Regions from separate parts of the Pseudarthrobacter sp. W1I19 genome, predicted to be linked through region 4. Evidence: predicted binding sites of a transcription regulator. Region 4 holds the regulator's gene; each other region holds the start of a gene.

Region 1 (7,392 bases), 1.5 Mb from region 4:
CAGATGGACCAGAAGTACATCGCCGAATACGGCGGACGCGGTGCCCTCCTGGATCTGTCCAAGCAGAAGGGTATTGATATCTCCAAGCTGGACAAGGAGGCGCTGGCATCAGGCCAGTACGACGACGCCCAGTATGGCCTCAGCACAGGCCAAAACGCCTACGTGGTCATGGCTAACACCAAAGTCTTTGAGGCCGCCAATGTTCCCCTCCCGGATGACAGGAAGTGGACCTGGGATGACTTCATGGCCACGGCCGCCAAGATCAGCGCCGCGGGCGACGGCAAGAACTACGGTGCGGCCTATGGTACGAACGAAGCCGACCTGATTATCTGGCTGCGGCAGCACGGCGAGAACCTCTATTCAGAGGACGGCAAGCTGGACTTCGCCACCTCCACTGCTGCCTCCTTCTGGGAGCGCCTGAAGGAACAGCGTGATTCGAAGGCGAGCCCGCCGGCAACCGTCGCCACCGAAGATTCCGGTGCAGGGCTGGAGGAAAGCCTCTTCGGCACCAACAGGGTGGGCATGGCCTGGTGGTGGACAAACCAGCTCGGCTCCCTTGAGGCGACCACCGGCAGCAGCATCAAAATGCTCCGCGCTCCCAGCACAGACGGCTCCGCTGCAGGGAACGGCATGTACTACAAGCCCACCATGTTCTGGTCCGCCTCCTCCCGCTCAAAGCATCCGGAAGAGGCAGCCACCTTCATCAACTACCTGGCCAACAGCCCTGAAGCCGGGGCGATCCTCATGACCGACCGGGGCGTACCCACCAACCCGGAGATCGTGGAGGGCATCACCCCCTCGCTGAAGCCCGCGGACACCACGGTGGTCAGCTTCCTGAAGGACATCGCCCCCGACATCAAGGAAGCGCCGCCGGTTCCGCCGGTGGGTGCGGGCAGCGTGCAGAACGTCATCAAGCGGTATACCGATGAAGTCCTTTACGACCGCCTGACGCCGCAGGCAGCTGCTGACGCGTTCAAGAAGGAAGTTGAAGGAATGCTGGCCAGCGCCAGGAAGTAGAACTCCCGCTGGACACAAAACAAATGCGGCCCCCCTCGAAAGAGGGGGCCGCATTTATGTATTCGCGGGACCAGGCCCGGCAGGGAAGGCTTAGAAGCCGCCCATGCCGCCCATGTCGTCGCCGCCGCCAACCGGGGCAGCGTTCTTCTCGGGCTTGTCGGCCACAACTGCCTCGGTGGTGAGGAACAGACCGGCGATGGAGGCCGCGTTCTGCAGGGCAGAGCGGGTCACCTTGACGGGATCGTTCACACCGGCAGCCAGCAGGTCGACGTACTCGCCGGTTGCGGCGTTCAGGCCGTGGCCGGCAGGCAGGCCGCGGACCTTGTCAACCACAACGCCCGGCTCCAGGCCGGCGTTGAAGGCGATCTGCTTCAGCGGGGCGTCGATGGCAACGCGGACGATGTTCGCACCGGTTGCTTCGTCACCGGACAGCTGCAGGTTGGCGAATGCCTTGGCACCGGCCTGGATGAGGGCCACGCCGCCACCGGCGACGATGCCTTCTTCAACAGCAGCCTTGGCGTTGCGCACTGCGTCTTCGATGCGGTGCTTGCGCTCCTTGAGCTCAACCTCGGTTGCGGCACCGGCCTTGATGACTGCAACGCCGCCGGCCAGCTTGGCCAGGCGCTCCTGCAGCTTCTCGCGGTCGTAGTCCGAATCGGAGTTCTCGATCTCGGCGCGGATCTGGGCCACGCGGCCGGCGATCTGGTCGGCGTCGCCGGCACCTTCGACGATGGTGGTCTCGTCCTTGGTGACAACAACCTTGCGTGCCTTGCCCAGGAGTTCCAGGCCGGCGTTCTCCAGCTTGAGGCCAACTTCTTCGGAGATGACCTGGCCGCCGGTGAGGACGGCGATGTCGGCGAGCTGTGCCTTGCGGCGGTCACCGAAGCCCGGAGCCTTGACGGCGACGGACTTGAAGGTGCCGCGGATCTTGTTGACGATCAGGGTGGCCAGGGCCTCGCCCTCGATGTCTTCGGCGATGATCAGCAGCGGCTTGTTGGACTGCATGACCTTTTCGAGGACAGCAACCAGTTCCTTGACGTTGGAGATCTTGGAGTTGACGATCAGGATGTACGGATCCTCAAGGACCGTTTCCTGGCGCTCGGCGTCGGTGACGAAGTAGGCGGAGATGTAGCCCTTGTCGAAGCGCATGCCTTCGGTGAGCTCAAGCTCCAGGCCGAAGGTGTTGGACTCCTCGACCGTGATGACGCCTTCCTTGCCCACCTTGTCCAGGGCCTCGGCGATGAGGGCACCGATTTCCTCGTCACCGGCGGAGATGGACGCCGTAGCAGCGATCTCTTCCTTGGTTTCGATTTCCTTGGCGGAGTTCAGCAGTTCGGCGGTGACGGCCTCAACGGCCTTCTCGATGCCGCGCTTGAGGGACAGCGGGTCGGCGCCGGCAGCAACGTTGCGCAGGCCTTCCTTCACCAGTGCCTGTGCCAGCACGGTTGCCGTGGTGGTACCGTCGCCGGCGACGTCGTCCGTCTTCTTGGCAACTTCCTTGACCAGCTCGGCGCCGATCTTCTCGTAAGGATCGTCCAGCTCGATCTCCTTGGCGATGGAAACACCATCGTTGGTGATCGTGGGGGCGCCCCACTTCTTCTCGAGGACGACGTTGCGTCCACGCGGGCCGAGGGTGACCTTAACGGCGTCGGCGAGGATGTTCAGGCCCCGCTCAAGGCCGCGGCGCGCCTCTTCATCAAATGCAATGATCTTGGCCATAACGGCAGTAGTCCTTTCGGGACAGTCGTTAAGAATGAACCTTCGCTGCAGTGCCCGCGACGGACGATCCTTCGCCTTCGGCCTCTGTATGCCTCCGGCTGCGGATCTCACTCCAGTTAGGTGTTTCTTCGCTCCTCGACCGGTGCAGCGCGCGGCGGGCCGGAACCAGCTTTGCTTTAGCAGTCGGTACGTCAGAGTGCTAACTCAATAATTAGCACTCCCCACGTTAGAGTGCAAGCGAATAAGACCCTGCTTTGCCCCGTTTAGCCGACGGCGAAGCTCAGCCCGCTGCCCGTCCGGCGGTCTCCCGGCCACTGGGCACGGGATTGTTGTCGGCCCCGTAGGTATAGACAGTGAACGTGGCGGTGGTGATGTCCCCCTTGGCGTCGAAGGCAATCGAGCCCGATTCGCCGTCGTAATTAATATCCGGGCGGGTCATGAGCCCTGCCCGGCAGTCCTTGTAGGTGAGGCAGGCTTCGGCCTCCGGTTTTCCGGAGGATCCTTCCACCGCTCCTCCGGAGGCGGAGATCAGGTTGGCGGCGATGGAGCGGCCCGCGTCATCCTGCGCCCTGGCGGCGGCGAGGGCAGCAACGGTGACGGCGTCGTAGGCCTCGGCGGCGAACGACACGTCCTTCAGGCCTGGGTCCACCGTGAGCAGCCTGGCCTGGAAATCAGCATCCGGAAGCTGGCCGGCAACCACCGCGCGGGCGCCGTCGAGGGACTTGGCGGGCAGGCGGGAACTGTAGCGGGCAAAGGCGCCGTCGCTGAGGATTATCCGCTTCCCGTCCACATCGGCATTGCTGAGTTCAGCCAGGGCGCCCTGCGCACCGTCCCGGGCGATGACAATGACCGCATCCGCTCCGGCCTTGGCCATTTCCGCGGCAGCAGTGCCAGCCTCGCCCGGCTTGAAGTCTTTGGTTGCTGCCACGTTCATTCCGGCCTGTTCAGCAGCGGTGGCGACGGCGGCTGACACGTCCGTGCCGTAGGAGCCGTCCTGGTACATCACGGCCACCGTTGTGGCGCCGGCGTCCTTTGCGAGCTTCACGAGGACGGGGCCCTGGGCGACGTCGGCAGCTGCGGTCCGGAAGTAGTAGCCGCCGCTGTTGGAGGTGCTGAGGCCAGCGGCCGTGTTGGCGGGCGAGATGAGGGGGGTCCGGGCGCGGGACAGGATGTCGATGGCAGCGGCGGCGTGGCTCGAATCGGTGGGGCCGACCACAACGTCAGCCTTTGCGGAAACGAGTGCCTGCGCCTGCCCGGCTGCATCCTGCCCCGTTTCGGTAGGCAGCAGCTCCACCGGCTTGCCTTTGTGGCCGCCTGCGGCGTTGATCTCCTGCACGGCGAGCCTGGCGGCAGCCAGCTGCGGTGCGTTCAGGAAGGCGTTCCCGCCGGTGCTGTCCAGGATCAGCCCGATCCGCAACGTGCCGTCCCCGGACGCCTCCGCCGGTTCAACCCTCGCGTTGCCGGCGGCGCCGGAACAGGCCGTCAGGGCGAGGGTTGAGCAGGCGGCAGCTGTGACGAGCGTCCGGCGGATGCCCGCGGGACGGAAGAAAGCGCTGTTCACTCCGCCGGCCGGACGCTTTCGGCCTGCGGGCCCTTCTCGCCTTCGCCGACTTCGAGCTCCACGCGCTGGCCTTCGTCGAGGGCCCGGTAGCCTTCGCCCTGGATGGCGGACCAATGGACAAAGATGTCATCACCCGTGCCGTCCACGGTGATGAAGCCGTAGCCCTTTTCCGCGTTGAACCATTTGACGGTCCCCAGTGCCATGTCCGACCACTCTTTCCATTGTGTCCGGGTGTCCACGCCGCGGTGTTCCGGCTGGCCCGAACCGAACCTGAAAATCACTCTAGCCAACTCCGCGCCCGCCGGGGCAGGACGGCTCCGGGACAGCCGGCAATAGTTATTCAGGCGTAACAGCCGGGACGGCAGGCAGGTGCGTGGCCGCCCCGGGACGGACGCTGTCTACCGGTAGCCGGGACCCAGCACCACAACCAAGGGCACCTGGAATTCCGTGCTGTTCACCAGGGTGGGGATACCGAGGAGCTCTGCCAGGGCCTGGGCGTTGGCGAGCTGGCCTGCTCCCGAGTAGAAAATGGTGGACCTTTGCTGCGGCGAGCCGGCCCAGTTGCCCACCTGCCCCAGCGTCCAGCCGTCAGCCTGGACCGTGCCGCCAACCCGGCTTGCCAGCCCTGCGGTGCCCGCGGCGTTGTAGATGGCCACGCCCTGGGATTTGTTGATCGGCGCAGGGGCGTCGGCAGAGGCGCTCGGCTCGGGTTCGGCCTTGGCGGTTGCTTCGGGTTCAGCCGACGCGGAAGGCTGCACCTCAGCGGAGGGAGAAGCGTCCGGAGTCGCCGAGGGCGTGGACCCGGTACCGGCCAATGCTGCTGCCTCCTGGCTGACGGAGGCCTGGTCGCCGGCCGTGGCGAAACCCAGCTTGGGAAGGATCAGGAAGGACACCAGTCCTATGACCAGTGCGGCCACGCCCACGGCGAGGATAGGCCACAGCCGCACCCGGGCGGGGGCGGAAGCCGTGCGGTGGACACCTTGTCGCGAAGCAGTCTCCGGGACCTTGTCGAATTCATCGCGGGCATATCTGGTCATGGTGGATGACATCCTTGTTGGTTTGCTGCTGGAGGGCACAGCGGGAGCGTCTTACGCGTCGGACCCCAGGCGCCGTGCGGTACGTGCACGGTGACGCGACGTACGTAGTCTACGCAATCGCTTGACCAGCATGGGATCGTGGGCCAGCGCATCCTCGGTATCGATGAGGGCATTGAGCAGCTGGTAATAGTGCGTCGCGGAGAGGTCAAAGAGCTCCCGGATGGCCTGCTCCTTGGCACCGGCGTACTTCCACCACTGCCGTTCGAGGGCGAGCATCTGCTGCTCCCGCTCGCTCAGCGGCGAGTCACGGAGCGAGAAATCCGCCAGGAGTGAATGCCGTGGTTCCTGCTCCGGCAGGTGCTCCCGGGCTGGCTCCGCCACTGCATACTCCTTTGCTGGTTTACAAAAATGTCTGACCCCATGCTACGGGCGAATAACACCAATGTCATTTGCGGCATGGCCCGGCTGCCGGCCCCTCACCCGGGGCGTCCCTGCAAGAATGGGACGGTGTTTGAATCAGATGCCTTGTTCGACCTGGCCCAGCAACCCGCGGATGCGCTGGGTTTCGCGGAGCTGGCGCGGCTCCCACTGGATGAGCTTATGGCACCTGACTGGGCTGAGGCTCTGGCGGGAATGGAAAGCGAACTCCGCCACGTGCTCACCTTCCTTGCCGGCGAAGTGGAAGCGGGGCACCAGGTCCTGCCGGCGCCGTCGAACGTCCTGCGCGCTTTCCGGCAGCCGCTCGCCGATGTCAAGGTGCTGATTGTTGGCCAGGACCCCTACCCCACACCCGGCCACGCGGTGGGGCTGTCCTTTTCGGTTGCGCCGAACACGCGGCCCATTCCGCGGAGCCTTGCGAATATCTACCGGGAGCTGGAAGAGGACCTCGGAGTCCCTTCGCGGGTGCACGGGGACTTGTCCGCCTGGGCTGACCAGGGCGTGCTGCTGCTGAACCGGGTTATGACGGTGCGGGCGGGCTCAGCCGGTTCGCACCGGGGCAAAGGCTGGGAGAAGATCACGACGGCGGCCGTCGCCGCCGTCGCAGGCCGGCGCCGGCCGGACGGGTCACGGCAGCCCCTCGTTGCCGTGCTGTGGGGCAAGGACGCTGAAAGCGTCCGGACACTCATGGACGGGGCCCCCGCCGTGGCGAGCGCCCACCCCAGCCCGCTATCCGCGTCCCGCGGTTTCTTTGGCTCCCGTCCCTTCAGCCGCGTCAACGAACTCCTGCGCAGCCAGGGTGCGCCGGACGTAACCTGGGAGCTCCCGCCGGTCCCCTAGCTTAGGCTTGCCTTATGAGCACCGTGCCGGCCGCCACCAGCGCCACCAAAAAAAGCCGTCCGCAGGTCAATCTCACTGTGATCCGGAGGGAAGAACTGTCCCCGCACATGGTCCGCATTGTTGCCGGCGGGGACGGCTTCGCGGACTTCTCCAACAACGATTTCGTTGACCGCTACGTCAAGATTGTTTTCCCTCAGCCGGGCATTGAGTACCCCTCCCCCCTGGACCTGTGGAGCATCCGCGAAACCATGCCGCGCGAACAATGGCCGTTCACCCGCACGTATACCGTCCGCTGGGTGGATGAGACGGCCCGCGAACTGGCCATCGACTTTGTGGTGCACGGCGACGAGGGCCTGGCAGGTCCGTGGGCGGCGCAGGCACAGCCGGGCGACGTCTTGACGTTCACCGGCCCGGGTGGTGCCTACAATCCCGCACCCGATGCGGACTGGTACCTTTTCGCCGGGGACGAGGCTGCGCTGCCGGCCATCGCGGCAGTCATCGAGTCGCTGCCGGCGGAAGCCGCCGGCCTGGCCTTCCTTGAGGTGGATTCCGACGCCGACATCCAACCCATCGCTGCCCCGGCGGGATTGGAACTGCGCTGGCTCACCCGCAACGGCGTCCCCGCCGGCGACAGCAACCTCCTGGTCGAGGCCGTGGCGGAGGCCGCGTGGCCTGCCGGCCGCGTGGACGTGTTCGCCCATGGCGAGCGTGGCTACATGAAAGCCCTGCGCGACGTCTTTTTCAAGCAGCGCGGCCTGGACCGCAAGCAGGTCTCGCTCT
Region 2 (7,392 bases), 860 kb from region 4:
CCTGTCGTCAGCCTTATCGGGTACGGCGGCCGCCCCGCAGGAGGGGACATCGCCGTGGCCCTCGATGCCCCGTGGCCCCTGCAGGATGCCACCGCGCCGGTGAAGATGGCCCTGTATGGGCGCAGCCAGGGGGCGTTCGACGCGCTCGCCGCCGTCCTGGCCGGAAAGGCGACCGCCCCGGGGAAGCTGCCCGCCGCCGTCGGACGCTTCCCGGCAGGCACCGGCTGCCCCTAAATTCGCACTGACTCGCATTTAACGCAGTCATTAGTGGAATTCGGTGCGTTTTCTGCGAGTCAGTTCGGAGGGAACGCGTTTAATGGTCTGGTGCCCATTCTGAATAAAGACATGACCCTCTGCATCTCGCTCTCGGCCCGGCCCAGCAACAACGGGACCCGGTTCCACAACCACCTCTACGGGCAGCTGGACCTGAACTGGATCTACAAGGCCTTCGCCCCCACCAACTTGAAACAGGCCATTGCCGGGGTTCGCGGGTTGGGCATCCGCGGGTGCGCCGTGTCCATGCCCTACAAGGAAGACGTGATCGCCCTCGTTGACGAGATGGACCCCTCAGCGAAGGCCATCGACTCCGTCAACACCATCGTGAACACGGACGGGCATCTCAAGGCCTACAACACCGACTACACCGCGATCGAGCAGCTGCTGGCGTCCAACCACGTCCCCACCAGCTATTCCGTGCTGGTCCAGGGTGCCGGCGGCATGGCCAAAGCAACGGTGGCCGCGCTTCGGGACGCCGGGTTCACCGATGTCACCGTCCTCGCCCGGAACGAAACCACGGGCCGCGCACTTGCCGAACAGTACGGGTTCCAGTGGCGTCCGGAGCTCGGCGGCGGGACAGCGGACCTGATCATCAACGTGACACCCCTGGGGATGGCCGGCGGACACGACGCGGACACCCTGGCATTTCCGGCGGAAACCATCGACGCCGCCCGCGTGGTCTTCGACGTGGTGGCCCTGCCCGCCGAAACCCCGCTGATCAAGGCAGCCCGTGCCGCCGGAAAGCCGGTCATCACCGGCGCGGAAGTGGCCACCATCCAGGCGCTGGAGCAGTTTGTCCTCTACACCGGGGTGCGGCCCACCCCGGAACAGGTCCGCGCTGCCGAGGAGTTCATGCGCGCCCAGTAGGCAGCATCCTTCGGAAAGCTAGACCGGCTCCACCACGATGGCCACCCGGTCCTCCCCGATGCGGGTCAGGACCAGGGTGGCCGTTTTGTTGCCGGCCTTCTTCGCAGCTGCCTTCCCGCCGGGGAGCAGCTGCTTGCGCAGTTCCTCGGGCGTCACGGCGGTGCCGCGCTTTTTGATGTCCAGCACGCCGATGCCCTCCGCCTTCACCCACGCTTTGAGAGCCTTGACGTTGTAGGGAGTGACTTCCAGGATCTTGTAGGCCCGCGCGAAGGGAGTGTCCACCAGCTGCGGGGCACAAATGTAGGCGATGTGCTCATCCACCAGGTGCCCGTCCAGTTGAAGAGCGACGTCGGCCACCAACCCTGCGCGGATCACCGCACCATCGGGCTCATACAGGTAGCCCTCTGCCGGACCAACGGGAGCGGCGGGGCCGGCGCCGAAGTCCTCAGGGCTTGTCAGCTCGGCCGCGCCGGCCGCACCCAGGACCAGGGCGGCCCTGCGGATTCCGGCCCGGCGGACGGCGTTGAACCAGAGCGCCACCTCGGTCACGTCCCCGGCCACCGAAACCCATTGGGCTTCACAGCCGGCCGGTACGGAGTCGTGCGGCATGCCCGGGCCCATCTTGACGCCGACTGCCTTGCCGGATGCGGCGAGGGACTCCACAAAGGACAACGGAGGCGAAAAGGCCTCCGGGTCCCAGATGCGTTTGGTGCCGGACGTGGAGGTGACCCGGCGGGCAGGATCCAGCCAGACGCCGTCGATCCCGTCCAAGGGAACAGCTGTGGCATCGGCGTGGACCACCGTGGCATTGGGGAAGGGGATGAGGTTCACTGTGGCGCAGGCCGCCGTCGTCTCATCCATCTCCACCGCGGTGACGTTGATGTCCATGGACGCCAGTGCCATGGAGTCGGCGGCGAGGCCGCACCCCAGGTCCGCCACGTGACTGATGCCGGCCCCGGCGAACCTCTGGGCGTGGCGGGCTGCGACGTTAAACCGGGTGGCCTGCTCCAGCCCGGCCTGGGTGAACAGCATCTGGCGGGCGAACTCGCCGAACTTGGCTTCGGCTTTGGTGCGGAGCCGGGACTGGGTCAGGACGGCGGAGACCAGTTCGGGGGAGTGCCCGGCCTTACGCAGCGCAGAGTTCAACTCAAAGGATGTCTCCTCCTTGTAGGGGCCCAGGGACGCCAGCAGGTCCCAGCCTTCGGGAGTAAGCAGTGGCGCGATCTGGTCCTGGGGAGCGTGAGACATGCGTTCCAGCCTAGTGGAGGAGACCGGTGGGGGATGCGGGATAGTGTTGAAACCATGGAAGAGAGCGCAGGTCCCCGGCAGTCCGAAGAACCAGCCAAGGACAGGGGTCCCGCCAGATACGCCCGGACGGCTCTGATTGCCGGCGCCCTGGTGGCCGTGGTGTGCCTCGGGCTCCTGGTGGTGATCTTCTCCCTGGACACGTTCAACGCCACCGTCTATTCAGTGGGCGGCAACGACATCGCCGGTGACACGCAGGAAGCCCGGGACATCCGCGGGTTGTACGACGGCGCCCGCGCCGGAAGCATCGCCGTGCTGGTTGCCGCGCTGCTGGTGACGGCCGGGGCGGGGGCCCTTCTTTACCGCGCACGGAACTCTGGAGCGGGTGACGGCGAAGGCGGGGAAGACGTCGATTTCGAGGACCTCGGCCGCTGAGGCCCGCCAGCGCTGGTCAGCAGGACTCCGGAGATCACTAAAACGCCGCCCAGGATCTGCGGCAGTGTGATCGACTGGCCCAGGGCGACGGTGATCAGGGCGGTGAAGACCGCAATGAGGTTCAGGTAGTTGCCCGCGTTCGCGGCCGTTGTGCGTTTCAGGGCAAGGTTCCAGAGCAGGTAGGAACCCAGTGATGGGAACAGCGCAATAAAGGCAAGGGACCAGCCCTCGTAGGATGTCTGGGGCAGCCCTGAGCCCGTGGCCAGGGCCAGCGGGCTGAGGACGACGGCGGCCATCGCCACCTGGAGCGCCGTGGACGTGACCGCGGGGATATCCACCCTCCGGGCAATGATGGTGTAGAGGCCCCACACGGTGATGGCCGCGAGGATCAGCAGTTCCCCTTTGTTGATGGAGAACGTCAGCAACCGGTTGATGTCGCCGCCGGTGAGGACCAGCAGGACGCCTGCCAGGCCCAGGCCGATGCCCGCCCAGCCCAGCGGACGCGGCCTGTCCCGCAGCAGGATCACGGCCAGCACCACGATCAGCGCAGGGTTGGCCGCCGTCACCAGTGAGGCATTCAGGGCGGAGGTGTGGCCGAGTGCGCTGTAGAGCAAGAGCGTGTAGGCGCTCATGCCCAGGGAACTCAGGAGCAGCAGGATGGGCCAGCGGCGCAGGACGCCCCGCCAGTCCGGGCGCTCCACCAGCTGTGCGAGGACCAGCAGCGGCACCGCTGCGAGGGTCCAGCGCCAGTAGGTCAGCTGCAGCGGCTGCATGGTTTCCATGGCGGCATGGCCGACGACGAAGTTTCCGGCCCAGAAGAGGGTGGCGAGGATCAGATAGACAGCGGCACGCACCGGTCAAATGTACACATGGAGGGTTCGCAGATGACGAAACTCTGGCACTCGCCTTGACCGAGTGCTAACCCTTACATAGAGTCTTCATTAGCACTCTCCCTAGGAGGGTGCTAATACATGAAGAGCTGCCAGCCAGGCTGCTGCCGGCACCGCGACGACGGTTTGCCAGCCAGGGCGGGAAGCTTTCCAGTCCACGAATTTGCTGACGAAAAGGAGAGGTCCGAGTGTCGGTCTCTATTAAGCCTCTTGAGGATCGTATTGTTGTCCGCCCGCTCGAAGCCGAGCAGACCACGGCTTCCGGCCTGGTTATCCCGGACTCCGCGCAGGAGAAGCCCCAGGAAGGCGAAGTTGTTGCAGTAGGCCCCGGCCGCTTTGACGACAACGGCAACCGCGTCCCGCTCGACGTTGCCGAGGGCGACGTTGTTATCTACTCCAAGTACGGCGGAACCGAAGTCAAGCACAGCGGCACCGAGTACCTCGTGCTGTCCGCCCGCGACGTTCTGGCGATCGTCGTAAAGTAACTCTTTCGGATCCCCGTGCCGCTGGTCATGCCTATTGCTGGTCAGCTGCACGGGGTTCTGTCTTGAAAGGACTGAATCATGGCAAAGCAGCTTGCGTTTAACGACGCTGCACGCCGGTCTCTTGAAGCCGGCATCGACAAGCTCGCCAACACCGTCAAGGTGACGCTCGGCCCCCGCGGCCGCAACGTTGTCCTGGACAAGAAGTGGGGCGCGCCCACCATCACGAACGACGGCGTCACCATCGCCCGCGAAGTCGAGCTCGACGACCCGTACGAGAACCTTGGCGCCCAGCTGGCCAAGGAAGTTGCCACCAAGACCAACGATGTTGCCGGCGACGGCACCACCACCGCAACGGTCCTGGCCCAGGCACTGGTCAAGGAAGGCCTGCGCAACGTTGCAGCAGGTGCTGCCCCCGGCCAGATCAAGCGCGGCATCGAGGTTTCCGTTGAAGCCGTCGCCGCCCGCCTGCTGGAGAACGCCCGCCCCGTAGAAGGCACCCAGGTGGCCAGCGTTGCAGCCATCTCCGCCCAGAGCGATGAAGTTGGCGAGCTCCTGGCCGAGGCTTTCGGCAAGGTTGGCAAGGATGGTGTGATCACCATCGAGGAATCCTCCACCACGCAGACCGAACTGGTCCTCACCGAGGGCATGCAGTTCGACAAGGGCTACCTGTCCCCGTACTTCATCACGGATGCGGACCGCCAGGAAGCAGTCCTCGAAGACGCACTCATCCTGATCAACCAGGGCAAGATCTCCTCGCTGCAGGACTTCCTGCCGCTGCTGGAGAAGGCCCTTCAGGCCGGCAAGCCGCTGTTCATCATTGCCGAAGACGTCGACGGCGAGGCCCTGTCCACGCTGATCGTCAACCGCATCCGCGGCACCCTGAACGTCGTTGCCGTCAAGGCTCCGGGCTTCGGTGACCGCCGCAAGGCCATGCTGCAGGACATCGCTACCCTCACCGGTGCGCAGGTTGTGTCCCCGGAGCTGGGCCTGAGCCTGGACACCGTTGGCCTCGAGGTGCTGGGTACCGCCCGCCGCATCACGGTCACCAAGGACAACACCACCATCGTTGACGGCGCCGGTACGGCCGAGGACGTGGCAGCCCGCGTGGCACAGCTGCGTGCCGAGCTGACCCGCACCGACTCCGACTGGGACAAGGAGAAGCTCCAGGAGCGCCTGGCCAAGCTGGCCGGCGGCATCGGCGTGATCAAGGTCGGCGCAGCCACCGAGGTTGAGCTGAAGGAAAAGAAGCACCGCATCGAGGACGCTGTGTCCTCCACCCGCGCTGCCCTCGAAGAAGGCATCGTGGCCGGCGGCGGTTCGGCCCTGATCCACGCCCTCAAGGCACTGGATGAGGACCCCGCGGTCAAGGCCCTCGACGGCGATGCAGCAGCTGCTGTGGGCATCGTCCGCCGCGCGCTGGTCCAGCCGCTGCGCTGGATCGCCCAGAACGCCGGCTTCGACGGCTACGTCATCACGGCCAAGGTTGCCGAACTCGAAACCAACAACGGCTTCAACGCCAAGTCGGGCGAGTACGAGGACCTGATCGCCGCCGGCGTGATCGACCCCGTCAAGGTCACCCGCGCAGCCCTCCGCAACGCAGCCTCCATCGCTGCCCTGGTTCTCACCACCGAGACCCTCGTTGCAGAGAAGCCTGCCGACGAAGACGAGCACGCAGGCCACGGCCACAGCCACTAATCCCCACCGGCCCAGGCCCGTACTCACAAAACCGGTCCAGCATCAGCTGGGCCGGTTTTTTGTGCCGTCGGCCGCATGTGGACCCGCCATCACGTCCTGCAGAAATTGGGGCAACCCTCCATCACCATCGGGGTGAACCGAAGGTGCCGAAGGCATAACGCCGGCGGAAGCACCGCCGCCGGACTTTCCCTGTAAGTGATGGCGCGATGAGTCAAAAGCCGCAGGAGCTGATGGAGCATGGGATGGAAGACGGCAAAAGCTGATGGCGCGTTGGTGCATTTGTCCTAATTACCGCGAGTAAGCCCTACTTCTTTACGGCGTAACGCACATGGGTGGCAAATGTGGAGCTGACTGTTTTGATGATTTCAAGGTCGACGTCGCGATCGAAGCCGTCGAACAGGCGCTTGCCCGCTCCCAGGATCACGGGTGCCGTGGACAGCACGAGCTCGTCCACCCGCCCGGCGGCCAGCGCCTGCCTGATCACGTCCGCGCCGCCGCCGATCGACACGTCTTTGCCTCCGGCCTCCGCAATAGCCCGCGCCAGGGCGTCCTCAAGCCCGGACACAAACGTGAAGCCGGACTCGGCGGCAGGTTGGTCCTGCACACGGTGGGTAAGCACCATCAGCGGGCCCGGGAACGGGTTGGTCCCGCCCCATGCTCCGGCAGCGTCGTACATCCCGCGGCCCACAATGCCGGCACCCAACCCTGCAACAAGTCCGTCATAGAAGTCTTTGTCGGGGCCGTTCATTGCGAAGTCGTGTCCGCCGTCGTAGGTCCAGGGGCCGCCCATCACCCAGTAGTGCAGCCGTTCGCCGCCCTTGCCCAGGCCGTAGGCCGGCCCGTCGTCGGGGCCGGTAATAAAACCGTCAACCGAGGTGGTGATGGCTGCGATGACCCTGGCCAAGGCGCTAGCCCATCTCCCGGGTCTCAACGTCGCCCGCGCGCTCGTAGACCAGGGACACTGCGCCTTTCGGGAAGCTTCGTGCGGGCTCGGCGAGGCGGAAGGAGGCGGGGATGGTCCCGGCGTCGAAGAGGCGTTTTCCCTGCCCCAAGGTCACCGGATAGAGCCAGATGTGGAGGCGGTCCAGCACGTTGGCCGCGAGCAGCGAGCGGATGAGGACGCCGCTGCCAAACATGTGCACCTCGCCGTACTCGTCACGGAGCCTACCCGCGGCGGTGGCATCCGGCAGTACCGTGGTGCCCTCCCAGCCAGGGGATGTAATGCCCTTGGACACAACGAACTTGGGCACCCGGTTCAGTGTGCCCCCGATCTCGTCGGACTGGTGGGGCCAGTAGGCGGCGAAGATGTCATAGGTCTTCCGGCCCAGAAGCAGGGCGTCAATCTTGGCGATCTCCTCGCCGATGGCGGCCCCGGCGTCGTCATCGGACACCGGCGCCTGCCAGCCACCGAAGGCGAAGTTGCCCTCGGTGTCCTCTTCGCGGCCGCCGGGCGCCTGGTACACGCCGTCAAGGGTAAGGAACAGGTTTGCGACTATGAT
Region 3 (7,392 bases), 840 kb from region 4:
CTCTTCTGAGGTCAGGGCAAATGACCGGTGGTCGGCCCACTCGCCGTTGATGTGCAGATAGCGGGGCCGGTATCCCTCATCCCGGAATCCGAGCTTCTCCACCACCCGAAGGCTGGGCCCGTTCTCCGGGCGGATGTTGATCTCCATCCGGTGCAGGCCCAGGTTCCTGAAGCAGTGGTCTGTCACCAGCGCCACGGCGGTGGGCGCTATCCCGCGCCCCGCCCGGGCCCGGTCCACCCAGTAACCGAGCGTGGCCATCATGGCTGAACCCCAGACGATCGAAGAGACAGTTAACTGGCCCACGATCACGGGATTCCGGACTGCCGGGACGCGTTCGGTAATCACAAAGGGAAGCGCGGTGGCCTGGGCGGCCTGGGCGTTGAGGGAACGCACCATCTGCCGGTAGTCCGGCAGCCCTCCGGCCGGATCCGGGTTCGAGGCCTCCCACGGCGCCAGCCATTCGCTGTTGCGGGCACGGACTTCTGTCCACTCTTTTTTGTCCCGGTACCTGATGGGCCTCAGGACCAGGTCGCCGCACTCCAGGGTGACGGGCCAGATGGGGCCGGCGCGCATTGTGCTACTTGGAGAGTCCGGCGGTGAAGCCCGGCAGCCATTCCCGCAGGCCGGGGCCAAGGTCGTCGCTGTCAATGGCCAGTTGGACACAGGCCTTCAGGTAGCTCAGTTTGTCACCGGTGTCGTAGCGGCGTCCCCGGAACACCACACCGTAGACGCCCTGCCCGTCGCCCTCTCCGGACGCGAGTTCCTGCAGGGCATCGGTGAGCTGGATTTCGCCGCCGCGGCCAGGACCGGTACGTTCCAGCACGTCAAAAACGGCAGGGTGGAGCACGTAGCGGCCAATGATGGCCAGGTTGGACGGCGCTTCCCCGGCGGCAGGCTTTTCCACCAGCCTGTTGATGCGGACATAGCCCTCGCCATCGATCTCCTCGATGTCGGCGCAGCCATAGGCGCTGATCTGTGAGGGTTCCACCTCAATGAGGGCCACGACGGAGCCGCCCGTTTTGGCCTGCACGTCGATCATGGTGCTGAGCAGTTCGTCGCGGGCATCGATGAGGTCATCGCCCAGGAGGACAGCGAAGGCTTCATTGCCCACATGCTGCCTGGCGCGGAGGACAGCATGTCCCAGGCCATGGGGGTCGCCCTGGCGGACATAGTGGATATCGCCGAGGTTGCTGGCGGCCTGTACGGAGGCCAGTTTTTCGGCGTCGCCTTTGCCCTCGAGCGTGGACTCCAGCGATGGAACGCGGTCGAAGTGGTCTTCCAGGGCACGCTTGTTCCGTCCGGTAATCATCAGGACGTCGTTGAGGCCCACGTGCACGGCTTCTTCAACCACATACTGGATGGCCGGCTTGTCCACGACGGGAAGCATTTCCTTGGGCATGGCCTTGGTGGCAGGCAGGAACCTTGTGCCGAGTCCGGCTGCGGGTATGACGGCTTTGCGAACTCTGGGGTTACTGGTAGTCACCCGACTAATCTAACGTCAGCGTCAAGCAATCAATAATTGTTGAAGGGCCGCCGGGTGCGCGGCCGCGGCGAAATCCGCCCTAGCGGCGAGTGATGGAGGAATGCACATGTTGGAGGACGCCAGGGCCGTCAAGAACAGAATCCGCACGGCACACCGCCAGCGGCGGGCCACGCTGACCCCGCAGCAGCTTGAGGCGGCAGGTGCTGCCCTGGCACGCCATGGCGCAGCCTGGGCCGATGCCCTGACCGGTGGAGCCCCGGCCACGCTCTGCGTGTACTTTGGGGTTGGCGTGGAGCCCCCAACGCTTCCGCTGATCAACGCGCTGTACAACAACGGCCACAGCGTCCTGCTCCCGGTCTGCGAGCCGGGACGGGAACTGGCCTGGGTCTTCTGGGACCCTGCCGCGGGTTTCGAGCAGAGCCGGTTCGCTCCCATCCTTGAGCCCAGGGGTGAGCGGCACGGGCCGGACGTGGCGGGAACGGCTGCCGCGCTCTTTATCCCGGCGACGGCCGTGGACGCAGCGGGCAACAGGATCGGACAAGGCGGCGGCTACTACGACAAGTTCCTGGGCCATTTGGCCACCGCCGGGAAGAATATCCCGTTGGCGGCCGTTGTGTACGACGAGGAACTGCTTCCCGCGGGGCAGATTCCGGAGGAGGAGTTCGACCGTCCGGTCCCGGCCATCCTGTCGCCATCAGGAATCCGGGTGCTCAACGGTCACGGCTGAATCCAACTCCCCTGGTTCTGCGGGGATGATAGAATTGGCACTCAGGCCCTGCGACTGCTAACGGACGGACCATCCGGCCGGGCAGCACGGGACCTCTCGTTTTGCCCAAGAGGAGGAGCACCAGTGCCAACGTATGCGTACGCCTGCAAGGATTGCGGCCATGCCTTCGACATCGTCCAGTCGTTTTCGGACAGCACTCTGACCTCGTGCCCCGAGTGCCAGGGGACGCTGCGCAAAAAGTTCAACAGCGTAGGTGTCGTTTTCAAGGGATCCGGTTTTTACCGCACAGACTCCCGCGACTCCAAGGGCAGCACGGTCTCTGCCGCCGCTCCGGCCTCTTCAGCGCCGGCTCCGGCTGCGGCACCCGCCGCTTCCGCTCCGGCTGCAGCGGCCAGTTAAGGCCATCTGAACAGCACCGTTCGACGCCGGCCGGCCGGTTTGTCCACATAAGGCGCCTTGCGCCTGTCACGGGCAGTCCGGCCGGCTTTAGCGTTGGCGCATGCCTGCAAAACTTTTCTGTCCCGACGCGAGCGGTTCCCGCTATCCACGTGGCACCCGCAATCCCCGCGGCTCCGGCCGGCGGCCGTCGACTCTCCGTCTTGGCGGCTGGCTGAGCCGGAACCGCCGGCTGGCCATCGCCCTGCTGTTGTGCGCAGCTGCCGCGATCAGCGTCCATCAACTAACCCCCGCACCCGTTCACACCGTCACAGGACTTGCTGCCGCGAGGGACCTCCCCGCCGGCTCGGCGCTGGCGCCGGCCGACCTGGCGCACGTACGGGTCCCGCCGGACATGATGGCTGCGGGTTTCCTGGACCAGGAAAATGAACTGGCCGGCAAGCAGTTGGCAGCTCCGCTCCGCAAGGGCCAGCTGCTGACAGACGCCCAGCTGCTGGGGCCGGGGCTGCTGGCCGGAACACCTCCGGGTTCAGCCGCCGTGCCCCTTCGAATGGCGGACCCGTCCTCCATCCAGCTCGTCTCTCCCGGGCAGCTGGTCAATGTGGTCCTGACGGCTGCCAACGGCTTTGACCAGCAGGCGGCGTCAGAAGTCCTGGCAACGGCTGTTCCCGTTCTCTGGACGTCCGGCAAGGGCGGCCAGAGCGGGCAGTGGCTGGGCACGGCCGAAACGGACGGCCTGATTGTTGTTGCGGCAAGTGCCGAGCAGGCGGCGCGGCTGGCCGGCGCCTCAACACAGGGCAAACTCTTCTTTGTCCTGGTGGGACCGTAACGAAAGAAGCGCCGGCCAGGGATGTTTCAACCGGTGCGGCAAAGGACAGCGGTGCCCCGAAGTACAGCGGTGGTGCGAAGGAAAGCGGGCTGCGGCGGATGCCGGGCCCGGCTCTCAGCCCCAGTGCGGGGGCTTCTGTTCCTTCAGCCAGGCATCGTGGTCCTCGTCTGCGTCGCCCCAGCGGCGGGGGTCATCTTCGGCGGCCTTCGTGGGCAGGACACCGCCACCGGCCTGGTCTTTGCCCTTCCCCCGGCTCCGCATCTGGTCCTGGTCTTGCTCCCTGTTCTGGTCTTGCTCCTGGTTCTGGCCTTGATCCTGCCCCTGGACTTCGCCGTCCTCCGGCGCAGTGCCGGCCGCGACGGACGGCTCCTGCGAAGGGTTATTGTTCTTGTCTTCGGTGGCCACGGCGACCGCCTCCTTGTTGTCCTGATGTTTGGCCTGCTGGCGGCCCTGGTCCCCGCCGGGCACGTTCTGGCCCAGGCCGGCACTGCGCCGGGACCGCTGCTCCCCGGCCTGGATGCCGTTGAGCGCCTGGTCCACGTCGTCGTCAAGGAACCCAATTGACGTATCTGCCCGGCCCGGCAGCACAACCCGCTCCAGGCCCAGATAGCCGGCAATACGGTCTGCACAAGCGGACGGATCGGTGAACACCTCGATGGTCCACAGCGGCATGTACCGCCACCCCAGCCGCTCCAGCAGCTGCGGCCGCAACCGGCTCCGTTCCCGCACGCTCATGGTCCGGTACTGTTCCGTGCCGTCGGACTCAATGGCCACCGGCCACGGCAGATCCTTGTCCTCCTGGCCCATGGTGCCCAGCGGATCGGCGGCAGCCACCACGTCAATGGCACCGTCGTACTGGTGCCAAACCCGGGCTCCGCGTGCCCGCAGCCTGTCGCCGAGGTCAGCCACCAAAGGATCTGCGCCCAGTGCCTGCTCGCTGGCAGCAGCGCGCGACGCGGGAGTTCCGAGGTCAGTGTTGCCCGAAATCTCACGGTCCAGCAGCGAGTACAGGTCCACCGCGCCGTGCGTCAGCCGGGTGTGGTCCAGGTCCTCAGGCCGGAAGCACGTCAGCACGTGCAGGGACCGGCGGGCACGGGTCATGGCCAGGGCAAACTTCTCCCGGCCCCCTTCGGCGGAGAGTGGACCGAAATTGTGCAGCGCGCGCCCGTGCGGGGTGCGGCCGAAGCCCGGCGAGAAAATGACGTGGTCGCGCACCAGGCCCTGGGCGCGTTCCAGGTCAACCACCCGGAACGATTCAGGTCCGGCGCCGAAGAATCCTGCCAGGCCCGGATGGTTGGGCAGCTGCAGCCGGATGGACTCGCCGATCCTCGCCGCGTGGCGGAGGCTGGCGGTGACCACAGCCAGTGACGTGCGGGGACGGGTGCGTGCGTGTTCGAAAACCAGTTGCACCACGCGGTTAACCTCGGCCACCACCGACTCCACACCCTCATGGTCGGCGCTGGGCAGTCCGGTCCCGTCCGGCAGGTACTCCACCAGCAGCGCCCGGTCCAGGCCCGTTGCGGACTGGCCCTCGGGCAGCCGGCGAAGGCCGCCGTCGTAAAAGTTCTTGCTCAGCTGAAGGACCAGGTCCTCGTCCACCGCGCGGTACACAAAGTTAAGCCGCCACACAGGAAGCACCGCGGACAATGCCTTGAAAGCACTCTCCACCCGCTGGTGGGCCGTCTCCCCCGCCGCCAGCCGCTCCACGCCCACGGTGAAGGTCCGCGGGCTGGCGATCATGGCGTCGCCGAAGGCTATGACCTGGCGGGCGCGGGCGATGGACGGAAGGACGGCCTGGAGCGAGGTCGCCTCGGAATCGAGGATCACCACAGCGTCGAAGTGCTGTTCCGCTGGCAGAAGGCCCGTCATCAGGTAGGGGCTGACGGACCAGACCGGTACCAGGGTGCCGATGAGGTCCGGGGCCTGCGCAGTCAGTGCCGGCAGGGATACCCTGCCGTCCTTGAGCAGGCTCTTGAGGAGATCGGCCTGGCGGGGGTGGGCGGCAATAGCGGCCCGCCACCGCTCGGCAAGGTCCCAGCGAAGCCGTGCAGCGCCGCTGGCGATATGGGCGTTGTCCGCCAACCTGTATTCGGCCTCAAGCTGCCGCAGGGCGTCACCGTCGGACATCGCCAGGTAGTCGTCGCCGCTGATCATGGCCTCAAGCGCCGATTGCCACCAGGCCAGTTCAAGTTCTGCCGCCACTGAATGGGCCGGCACCTCGCGCTCCGCGAGGTCAGCCAGGAGCTCCCCGAGCCCGTGCTCGCGCATGTTCTCTATCAGGAGGGTGCGTTCGGGCAGGGTCTTGAGCGTATCGGTATCCGCGACCAGCCGCTCGAGCCGCTCCATGAGCTCCGCGTACCGGACGGCGGACAGGTCGCCCCCGGCACTGGTGTGCCGCAGCGCTTCGCCCAACTGGGCCAGCTCGCGGTCCAGGGCACGATACATGGTACTGATTTCCGCGAGCCCGGAAGGAACCGCGGGGTGCCGCTGGGTGGTGGCGTAGCCTGCCCAGAGCGAGCGCTGTTCCTGAACCAGCACAAGCGAGCTGTGCAGGTCGGCGATATGCACGCCCGGCCTGACGTATTCCTTGGCAACCCTGCGCAGGCGCGAACGCTGCATGGCGGTCATTTCGATGCCCCGCTCGCGGCGCCAGGCTGAGGGCGCGGTGGCGGAGATCAGGTCCGTGACGGGCCGGTCGAAAATGTCCGGGGTGAACTTGTCCAGGCTTCCACGCACAGCCATCAGGAGCTCGAGCTGCTCTCCCCATTCAGCAAAGGACTCACCCAGCCGGATCTCGGCGTGCTCGGCCACTGCGTTCATCCGCTCACGCAGCGCGGGAAGGCTCTTTTCAACGGACCGGACCAGGTCCTGCGCCTCTTCTGTCTCCTTGCGGGTGAGCAGCCGCGCACCATACCAGGGGCTGGTGGTGGACGCCTTGCTGAAGCTTCCCAGCTCCGCCGCCCGGCGGAGCCGCCCGGCCAGCTCGTCCCGGTCCCGGATGCTGTCCAGGACGCTTCGCTTCAGGCGGACAGTAGTGGCCGGTGACGGGTGGATAGATGTGAGCTCAGCCAGTGACTGCATGGCCTGGTACGGCGAGCAGCCCCAGCGCTGGCGCACGTTGTGCAGCGACGCCACATGGTCCATCAGGGCATGGCGGTGCTCGGTCAGGGTGTTGTGCAGGTTCCCCAGCTGGGGTTCGAGGGATTTCTCGTTCCGGACAATGGCCCGGACCAGCTGTCCCTTCAGCTGCTGCGGAGTAACGTTCCCGGACAGCTGGAACAGGATGGATTCAAGCCCCAGGGCCTCCAGCTGGCCGGACACCTCGTTGAGGCTGGCCCGCCGGTCGCCCACCACCAGCACGGTCTTCCCGGCATCCACGAGGGCACCGATGGTGTTGATGGCAGTTTGTGTCTGGCCTGTTCCGGGAGGGCTGCTGACCACCATCGAATCGCCGGCACGGGCAGCGTCGATGACGTACTGCTGGTCGACGTCGGCATCGAGCAGGAGCATCTCGTCCTGCGGGTGCCTGCTGTCCAGTGGCGGGAACCGTGATGGATCCGGCTCCTCGACGTCCACTACTTCGCCGCCGGCCGCAGTGGCGAGGGCGGATACGAGGGGGTTGGAGTCGTTGATCCACGGATCGTCCAGGTTTCCGGAAAGGTCCGCGAACGTGGACACCAGCAGGTTGTGCTGGGCCTCGGCCCCATGGATGGGCCTGATCAGCGCCGCCAGGCGGTCCAGGACGGGCTGCGGATCGAACCGGGCCGTGCTGTAGGCGAGCCGGGTGACGGCGTTGACGTCAAAGACGATGCCGTGGATGTTCTTCAGATGCCGCACCAGGGCGGGATTGATGTGGGCCTGCTCGGTGAGCTGCAGCTCGTAGTCGTCCTCGCCCGGACGGACGGTAAGCGAAATCGCCGTGAGCATCACCGGCGCCGAGATGCGCTGCGGCTTGCC
Region 4 (7,392 bases):
TGCAGTTCACCGGGGTCGTCCAAAGCCGCGACATGAAGGCCCAGTACCTGGACCGCATGGACATCGAACGCGAGCGCGGCATCACCATCAAGTCCCAGGCTGTCCGTATGCCCTGGGAACTCGACGGCACCAGCTACGCGCTGAACATGATCGACACGCCCGGCCACGTGGACTTCACCTACGAGGTCTCCCGCTCCCTGGCGGCCTGCGAAGGCGCAATCCTGCTGGTTGACGCAGCGCAGGGCATAGAGGCCCAGACGCTCGCCAACCTGTACCTGGCGATGGAAAACAATCTCACCATCATTCCGGTCCTGAACAAGATCGACCTCCCGGCGGCCCAGCCCGAGAAGTACGCGGCAGAACTTGCCAGCCTGATCGGTGGAGACCCCGAGGACGTGCTCCGCGTTTCGGGGAAGACCGGAATGGGCGTTGAAGCGCTGCTGGACAAGATCGTCCGCGACCTGCCCGCCCCGGAGGGCGACGCAAATGCTCCTGCCCGCGCCATGATCTTCGACTCCGTCTATGACACCTACCGCGGTGTGGTCACCTACGTGCGCGTTGTGGATGGCATGCTGCACCCGCGCGAACGCATCCAGATGATGTCCACACGGGCCACGCACGAACTCCTCGAGATCGGGGTAAGCTCCCCGGAGCCCACCCCCTCCAAGGGCCTGGGCGTTGGCGAAGTGGGCTACCTCATCACGGGCGTTAAGGATGTCCGGCTGTCCAAGGTCGGTGATACCGTCACCAACCTTGCCAAACCGGCTGCTGACTCGCTGCCCGGCTATGCCGATGCCAAGCCGATGGTCTTCTCCGGACTGTATCCCCTGGACGGCACTGACTACCCGGTGCTTCGCGATGCACTGGAGAAGCTGATGCTCAACGACGCCGCGCTGGTATATGAGCCGGAAACGTCCGCTGCACTGGGCTTCGGGTTCCGCGTGGGCTTCCTCGGACTGCTCCACCTGGAAATCACGCGTGAACGGCTCGAACGCGAATACAACCTGGACCTCATCTCCACCGCACCCAACGTGGAATACGAAGTAACGCTGGAAGACAAAAAGGTGGTCCACGTGACCAACCCCAGCGAGTACCCTTCCGGCAAAATCTCCGAGGTCCGCGAGCCGATGGTGTCCGCCACCATCCTGGCACCGAACGAATTCGTCGGCGCCATTATGGAACTGTGCCAGAGCCGCCGCGGTGTTATGGGCGGCATGGACTACCTGTCCGAGGACAGGGTGGAAATCCGGTACCGCCTGCCGCTGGCCGAGATCGTCTTCGACTTCTTCGACATCCTGAAGTCCAAGACCCGCGGCTACGGCTCGCTGGACTGGAAGGCCGACGGCGACCAGGTGGCCGACCTCGTCAAGGTGGACATCATGCTCCAAGGCGAGCAGGTGGATGCTTTCTCCGCAATCACCCACCGCGACAAGGCGTACTCCTACGGCGTCATGATGACCACCAAGCTGCGCGAGCTCATTCCGCGCCAGCAGTTCGAGGTGCCCATCCAGGCTGCCATCGGCTCCAGGATCATCGCCCGCGAAAGCATCCGCGCCATCCGCAAGGACGTCCTGGCCAAATGCTACGGCGGCGACATCTCCCGCAAGCGCAAGCTGCTGGAGAAGCAGAAGGAAGGCAAGAAGCGCATGAAGATGGTGGGCCGCGTGGAGGTCCCCCAGGAAGCGTTCATTGCCGCCCTCACCACCGACGAGTCCAAGGACAAGGCCAAGAAGTAGTGAACACCGCGTCCGGCAACACCGGAGGCCACCGCAATGCCTAGTACTCTTCCCCTCGGCGACCCGGCGCCGTCGGACGGCCTGCTGCCTGCCCAGGCAGCGGACGGCGCGGCGGAGCGGGCGTTCGGGCTGTACGTCCACATACCGTTCTGTGCCGTGCGCTGCGGCTATTGCGACTTCAACACCTACACCGCAACGGAACTGGGCGGCGGCGCCTCTCAGGATGCCTACGCCCAGACTGCCGCCTCGGAGGTGACGCTGGCAGCGAAGGTCCTCCCGGCGTCGGGCCTTCCTCCCCGAAAACTGAGCACGGTGTTCTTCGGCGGCGGCACGCCCACGCTGCTGCCCGCCGCAGACCTGGCCCTGATCCTCCGCCGGGCCATCGACCAGTGGGGCATCGAAGATGGCGCCGAGGTCACCACGGAGGCCAATCCCGATTCGGTGACGCCGGAATCCCTCGCGGTCCTGAAAGAGGCCGGGTTCACCAGGGTCTCCTTCGGTATGCAGTCCGCCGTGCCGCACGTCCTGAAAGTCCTGGACCGGACGCACACCCCAAGCCGCGTTCCAGAGGTGGTCCGCTGGGCACGGGAAGCGGGACTGTCGGTCAGCCTGGACCTGATTTACGGGACGCCGGGGGAGTCGCTCGCTGACTGGCGCCACTCGCTGGAAACCGCGCTGTCCTACGAGCCCGACCACATCAGCGCCTATGCGCTGATTATTGAGGACGGCACCAAGCTTGCCGCCCAGATCCGCCGTGGTGAAGTTCCCGGTATTGACGACGACGATCACGCCGACAAGTACGAGCTGGCCGATCAGCTGATCACCGAAGCCGGCCTGGGCTGGTACGAGGTCAGCAACTGGGCCCGAACGCCGGATCAGGCCTGCCGCCACAATCTCGCCTACTGGCGCGGGGATGACTGGTGGGGGATCGGGCCCGGTGCGCACTCGCACGTGGGCGGCGTCCGCTGGTGGAACGTCAAACACCCCACAGCCTATGCAGGCCGGCTGGCCCAGGGCCTCTCGCCGGCCGCCGGCCGGGAAACGCTTGACCCGGAAACCCGGAACGTGGAGCGGGTGATGCTTGAGGCACGGCTGCAGTCAGGCCTGGCTGTCTCGGCCCTCGGTGCCGACGGCAGGCACGAAGTGGCCGGCCTGATCGCGGACGGCCTGGTGGAGCCGGCGGCAGCCTTCCGGGGCCGGCTGGTCCTCACGCTCAAGGGCAGGCTGCTTGCCGATGCGGTGGTGCGCCGGGTTCTCCCGGACTAACCCCCGGGCCCAGCCTGGTCGAGGCTGCGTGCCGGTGGTTGGGCCCACGCTGGCAGGGGTCCCTGGCCGAAGCGAAGCGAGGCTGCGTGCCGGTGGTTGGGCCCACGCTGGCAGGGGTCCCTGGCCGAAGCGAAGCGAGGCTGCGTGCCGGTGGTTGGGCCCACGCTGGCAGGGTTCCCTGGCCGAAGCGAAGCAAGGCTGCGTGCCGGTGGTTGGGCCCACGCTGGCAGGGTTCCCTGGCCGAAGCGAAGCAAGGCTGCGTGCCGGTGGTTGGGCCCACGCTGGCAGGGTTCCCTGGCCGAAGCGAAGCGAGGCTAGGGTGCCAGTGGGGACTACTTGATCCAGCGGAGGTTGTACTGGTAGCGGTGCGGCTGGCCGCGGTTCACGTGGATTCCGGCCGCCACCGAGAAGCATGTCAGGGCAATCCAGATCAGGGTTGCGATGACGGCGAAGATGTTGCCCACAACCGGCACAAACACCAGGATGTTGGCAACCACGGCGGCAATGGTTGGGGGCAGGCTGAAGTTCAGCGCCTCCTTGGACTCCTGCGCGGTGAAAGGGCCCCGGTCACGGAAGATCAGGTAGATCAGGAGTGCAGGGACGCAGCCCAGGATCCCGCCGAAGTGCGAGAGCGTAGCCCACTGCCTGTCTTCGCTGGCCGTCAGGGGCAGCGCATTCGCGGGGACGCCATGGTACTCCGAACGGCCCTGGCCGCCCTGGCTGTCCCTGTGATCTTGTGCGTTTTCCGCCACAGTCTGTTCCTTCGAAAGTGCAATGCTGCTGAGTAAGAATGCCAATATCTGCTGAGGCACTGCCAGAAGCAGACACCGCGGTACCAAGAATACTTGGTGAAGCCGCCCCCGCCGACGTCCGCCCGTTGGATCCTGTCAGCTCAGGGGACAGTGAGGAAGTCGATCACTTCCTCCACCCTGCCCAGCAGGGATGCTTCCAGATCCGCGTAGGTGCGCACGGCGCCCAGCAGTTTCTGCCAGCCCAGCCCGATGTCTTCCTTGGTGGCGTGCGGCCAGCCGAATGCCTTGAGGATACCGGTCTTCCAGTCCTGCCCGCGCGGCACTTCAGGCCACTTCCCAATGCCCAGGACGGCCGGACGGATCGCCTGCCAGACGTCGACGTAGGGGTGGCCAACAATGAGGACGTTTCCCGCGGCGCCGGGGGAGGCCATCACGGCGTCCGCGATGCGCGACTCCTTCGAATCGGGCACCAAATGGTCCACAAGCACGCCCAGGCGCCGTCCGGGACCGGGCCTGAAACCGGCAACGGCCGCCGCCAGGTCATCAATGCCGTGCAGGGGTTCGACGACGATGCCCTCCACCCGAAGGTCGTCGCCCCATACCTTCTCCACCAGTTCGGCGTCGTGCTTTCCTTCCACCCAGATGCGGCTCGCCTTGGCCACCTGTGCCCGTTGGCCCGCCACCCGCACCGAACCGGATGCCGTCCTCCCGCCGGCCGGGCCGCCGGTCTGGGCTTGCTTGGGCGCCGGTGGCATCAGCCGGATGGCCTGGCCTTCCAGGAGGAAACCGAAACCCAGCCGGAAGGACCTGGACTTGCCCCGGCGGTCCTCCAGGGCCACCACGTGCATGCCGCCTGATTTTTCCACCCGCGTCACTGCGCCAACCCAGCCGGACTGGACTTCCTCCAGGACCATTCCGCGCTCCACCGGCACTTCGGGCAGTTGCGAGCGTGCGGGCGCCGTCAGGTCCTGGGCTCCCCAGTTCTGGTATTGCATGGATGAACTCCGCTTCGTGCTGGATCCGGACCCGGAATTTCGCCCGGAGCGGTACCAATGCTAACAACGGGGCGAGTCATAATAGACTGTTAGCACTTAGGCATGTCGAGTGCTAACCCCTGTGAGGTACGGTGCGGGCGGAACGGCTGCCCTGATCCCTGGATGGAGGTGGAGTGTGAGCGAACCGCGCAAGCTTGAAGTACTGCGGGCCATCGTGGAGGACTATGTCCACTCGCGCGAGCCCGTCGGGTCCAAGGCCCTGGTGGAACGGCACCATCTTGGTGTCTCCAGCGCCACCATTCGCAATGATATGGCTGCACTTGAGGACGAAGGGCTGATCACCGCCCCGCACACGAGCGCAGGCCGCATTCCCACGGACAAGGGCTACCGGCTCTTTGTGGACCAGATTTCCGCGGTCAAGCCGCTGTCCCAGGCCGAACGCCGGGCCATCCAGTCCCTGCTGGAAGGGGCAGACGACCTCGACGACGTCCTGGAGCGCACCGTCCGGTTGCTGTCCCAGCTGACCAACCAGGTGGCAGTGGTCCAGTATCCGCACCTCAACCGCGCCCTGGTCCGGCATATCGAATTCGTCCTCCTGGCACCGCGGAAGGTGCTGGTGGTGCTGATCGCCAACAGCGGCAAGGTGGAGCAGCGTGTCATCGACGTCGGGCAGGACCTCGGCGACGACGTCCTCGGTGCCTTACGCACGCACTTCCTGGCTTCCCTCGGCGGGACTGCCCTGAGCCAGCTGACGCAGTCGCTGCCCACAGTAGTGTCCGGCGTCGCCCCCGCACAGCGGCAGGCAGCCCAGGCATTGGCGCACGGACTGGAAGCCCTGGCCCACAGCAGCCGTGAGGACCGCATGGTGATGGCCGGGACAGCCAACCTTGCCCGTTCCAACGTGGATTTTCCGCTCAGCATCGGCCCCGTGCTGGAGGCGCTGGAGGAACAGGTGGTGATGCTGCGGCTCCTGAGCGAGATGGCGCAGGACCACCGTGGGGTGGCCGTCAGCATCGGCCGCGAGAACCCGTACGACGGTCTGGCCGAGGCATCGGTGGTGGCCACCGGTTACGGGCCGGACAGCGTCGCGAAGATTGGCATCCTGGGCCCCACGAGGATGGACTACCCCACCACCATGGCCGCGGTCAGGGCCGTCGCCCGGTACCTGTCACGGATTTTGGGTCCCTGACCCGCCCCGTCCGGCGACCAGGCACGAACAGTAGCGCCCGCAGTACAGCTGCAGGCAAAACAACAAGGAAGAGATACGAACTTTGAGCAGCCACTACGAAGTCCTTGGAGTCTCACCGGATGCAACCGGGGAAGAGATCAAGAAGGCCTACCGCAAGCTGGCCCGCACCCTTCACCCGGACGTTAACCCCGGTGAAGATGTAGCAGACCGCTTCAAGGCCGTGACCCACGCCTACGAAGTTCTCTCCGATCCCCAGAAGCGCCGGGTGTACGACACCACCGGCAACGAGAACGGTACGGACAACGGGTTCGGCGGCGGAGCGTACGCCGGCCAGGGCTTCGCCTTCCAGGACATCTTCGATACGTTCTTTGGCGCCGGCGGTTCCTCCGGGCCTGCATCGCGTGTCCGGCGCGGCCAGGACGCCCTCATCAGCGTCCGGATCGAACTTCGCGACGCCGTTTTCGGCGTCAACAGGAAGCTCGAAGTGGATACGGCAGTGGTCTGCCCAACTTGCGAAGGCTCGTGCTGCAGGCCGGGCACCCACCCCGAGCGCTGCGACATCTGCGGCGGCAGCGGCCAGGTCCAGCGGGCGGTCCGGTCCATCCTGGGCCAGGTCATGACCGCCGCCCCGTGCGGCACCTGCGAAGGCTTCGGCACCGTCATCAAGGACCCCTGCAACGAGTGCAGCGGGCAGGGCCGCATCCGCAGCCGGCGTTCGCTGACCATCAAGGTTCCCGCCGGCGTTGCCACGGGCACCCGCATCCAGCTCTCCGGCCAGGGCGAGGCCGGTCCTGCCGGCGGCCCCGCCGGAGACCTGTACGTTGAAATCCGGGTCAACAACGATGCCACCTATGTCCGGGAGGGCGACGACCTGCACGCCACCCTGAACATCCCCATGACCGCAGCCGCGCTGGGAACAGACGTCACCCTGGAAACCTTCGACGGTCCCCAGGAGATCGATGTCAAGGCAGGAACGCAGTCCGGGGAAATCATCACCTTGCGCGGGCTGGGTGTGACCCACCTGCGCGGTTACGGCCGTGGTGACTTGAAGGTCCATCTGCAGGTGGAGACGCCGGCGAAGCTGGACGCGGCGCAGGAGGACCTGCTGCGCCAGCTCGCCAGGTTGCGCGGCGAGCAGATCACGGAGGGCAAGCTGGCCGCCAGCGGCGGTATGTTCGCCAAGCTCCGGGACCGGTTCGGTAACCTGTAGCGGTGAGCAACCCCGTCTTTTTCACGGCGTCCGGGTCCTTGGACCAGATGGCACCCGAAGGACGTTTTGTCCTTGAGGGACCTGAGGCCCGGCACGCAGTGACCGTCAAACGGCTGGCTCCCGGCGAGCCCGTGGACATCGTGGACGGCGCCGGCACCCGAATGAGCGGGAAAGTGCTGGCAGCCTCCCCGTCCGGGCTCGAGGTCGAATGCACAGCCGTGGTGGTTGAGGAGCGGCCCGGCGT

Evidence for each region. Region 4 encodes HrcA, which represses chaperone genes, less so after heat shock. Its sites were predicted from a motif close to TTNGCACTCGNNNNNNNCGAGTGCNAA; they were not measured.
Region 1: a site for HrcA is predicted at 2,913-2,939, ahead of groL (chaperonin GroEL). Genes of this name have one in related genera too.
Region 2: a site for HrcA is predicted at 3,719-3,745, ahead of groES (co-chaperone GroES). Genes of this name have one in related genera too.
Region 3: a site for HrcA is predicted at 2,245-2,271, ahead of QF038_RS05950 (FmdB family zinc ribbon protein). Genes of this name have one in related genera too.

What each region holds. Positions count from the first base shown of each region.
Region 1 is NZ_JAUSZR010000001.1:3,589,012-3,596,403, forward strand. It holds gene QF038_RS16560 (ABC transporter substrate-binding protein) at 1-1,017, shown strand, start outside; gene groL (chaperonin GroEL) at 1,108-2,736, opposite strand; gene QF038_RS16570 (ABC transporter substrate-binding protein) at 3,017-4,297, opposite strand; gene QF038_RS16575 (cold-shock protein) at 4,294-4,500, opposite strand; gene QF038_RS16580 (LytR C-terminal domain-containing protein) at 4,696-5,334, opposite strand; gene QF038_RS16585 (DUF3263 domain-containing protein) at 5,386-5,715, opposite strand; gene QF038_RS16590 (uracil-DNA glycosylase) at 5,842-6,612, shown strand; gene QF038_RS16595 (siderophore-interacting protein) at 6,627-7,392, shown strand, end outside.
Region 2 is NZ_JAUSZR010000001.1:1,235,459-1,242,850, forward strand. It holds gene QF038_RS05820 (glycoside hydrolase family 3 N-terminal domain-containing protein) at 1-234, shown strand, start outside; gene QF038_RS05825 (shikimate 5-dehydrogenase) at 325-1,143, shown strand; gene QF038_RS05830 (class I SAM-dependent methyltransferase) at 1,162-2,391, opposite strand; gene QF038_RS05835 (hypothetical protein) at 2,446-2,823, shown strand; gene QF038_RS05840 (DMT family transporter) at 2,748-3,677, opposite strand; gene groES (co-chaperone GroES) at 3,902-4,198, shown strand; gene groL (chaperonin GroEL) at 4,277-5,893, shown strand; gene QF038_RS05855 (dihydrofolate reductase family protein) at 6,198-6,797, opposite strand; gene QF038_RS05860 (dihydrofolate reductase family protein) at 6,802-7,392, opposite strand, start outside.
Region 3 is NZ_JAUSZR010000001.1:1,262,784-1,270,175, reverse strand. It holds gene QF038_RS05965 (GNAT family N-acetyltransferase) at 1-573, opposite strand, end outside; gene galU (UTP--glucose-1-phosphate uridylyltransferase GalU) at 578-1,483, opposite strand; gene QF038_RS05955 (5-formyltetrahydrofolate cyclo-ligase) at 1,590-2,210, shown strand; gene QF038_RS05950 (FmdB family zinc ribbon protein) at 2,334-2,609, shown strand; gene cpaB (Flp pilus assembly protein CpaB) at 2,710-3,435, shown strand; gene QF038_RS05940 (DUF4011 domain-containing protein) at 3,550-7,392, opposite strand, start outside.
Region 4 is NZ_JAUSZR010000001.1:2,098,727-2,106,118, forward strand. It holds gene lepA (translation elongation factor 4) at 1-1,736, shown strand, start outside; gene hemW (radical SAM family heme chaperone HemW) at 1,773-3,002, shown strand; gene QF038_RS09895 (DUF4870 domain-containing protein) at 3,335-3,754, opposite strand; gene QF038_RS09900 (DUF3097 domain-containing protein) at 3,895-4,749, opposite strand; gene hrcA (heat-inducible transcriptional repressor HrcA) at 4,925-5,938, shown strand; gene dnaJ (molecular chaperone DnaJ) at 6,021-7,148, shown strand; gene QF038_RS09915 (16S rRNA (uracil(1498)-N(3))-methyltransferase) at 7,151-7,392, shown strand, end outside.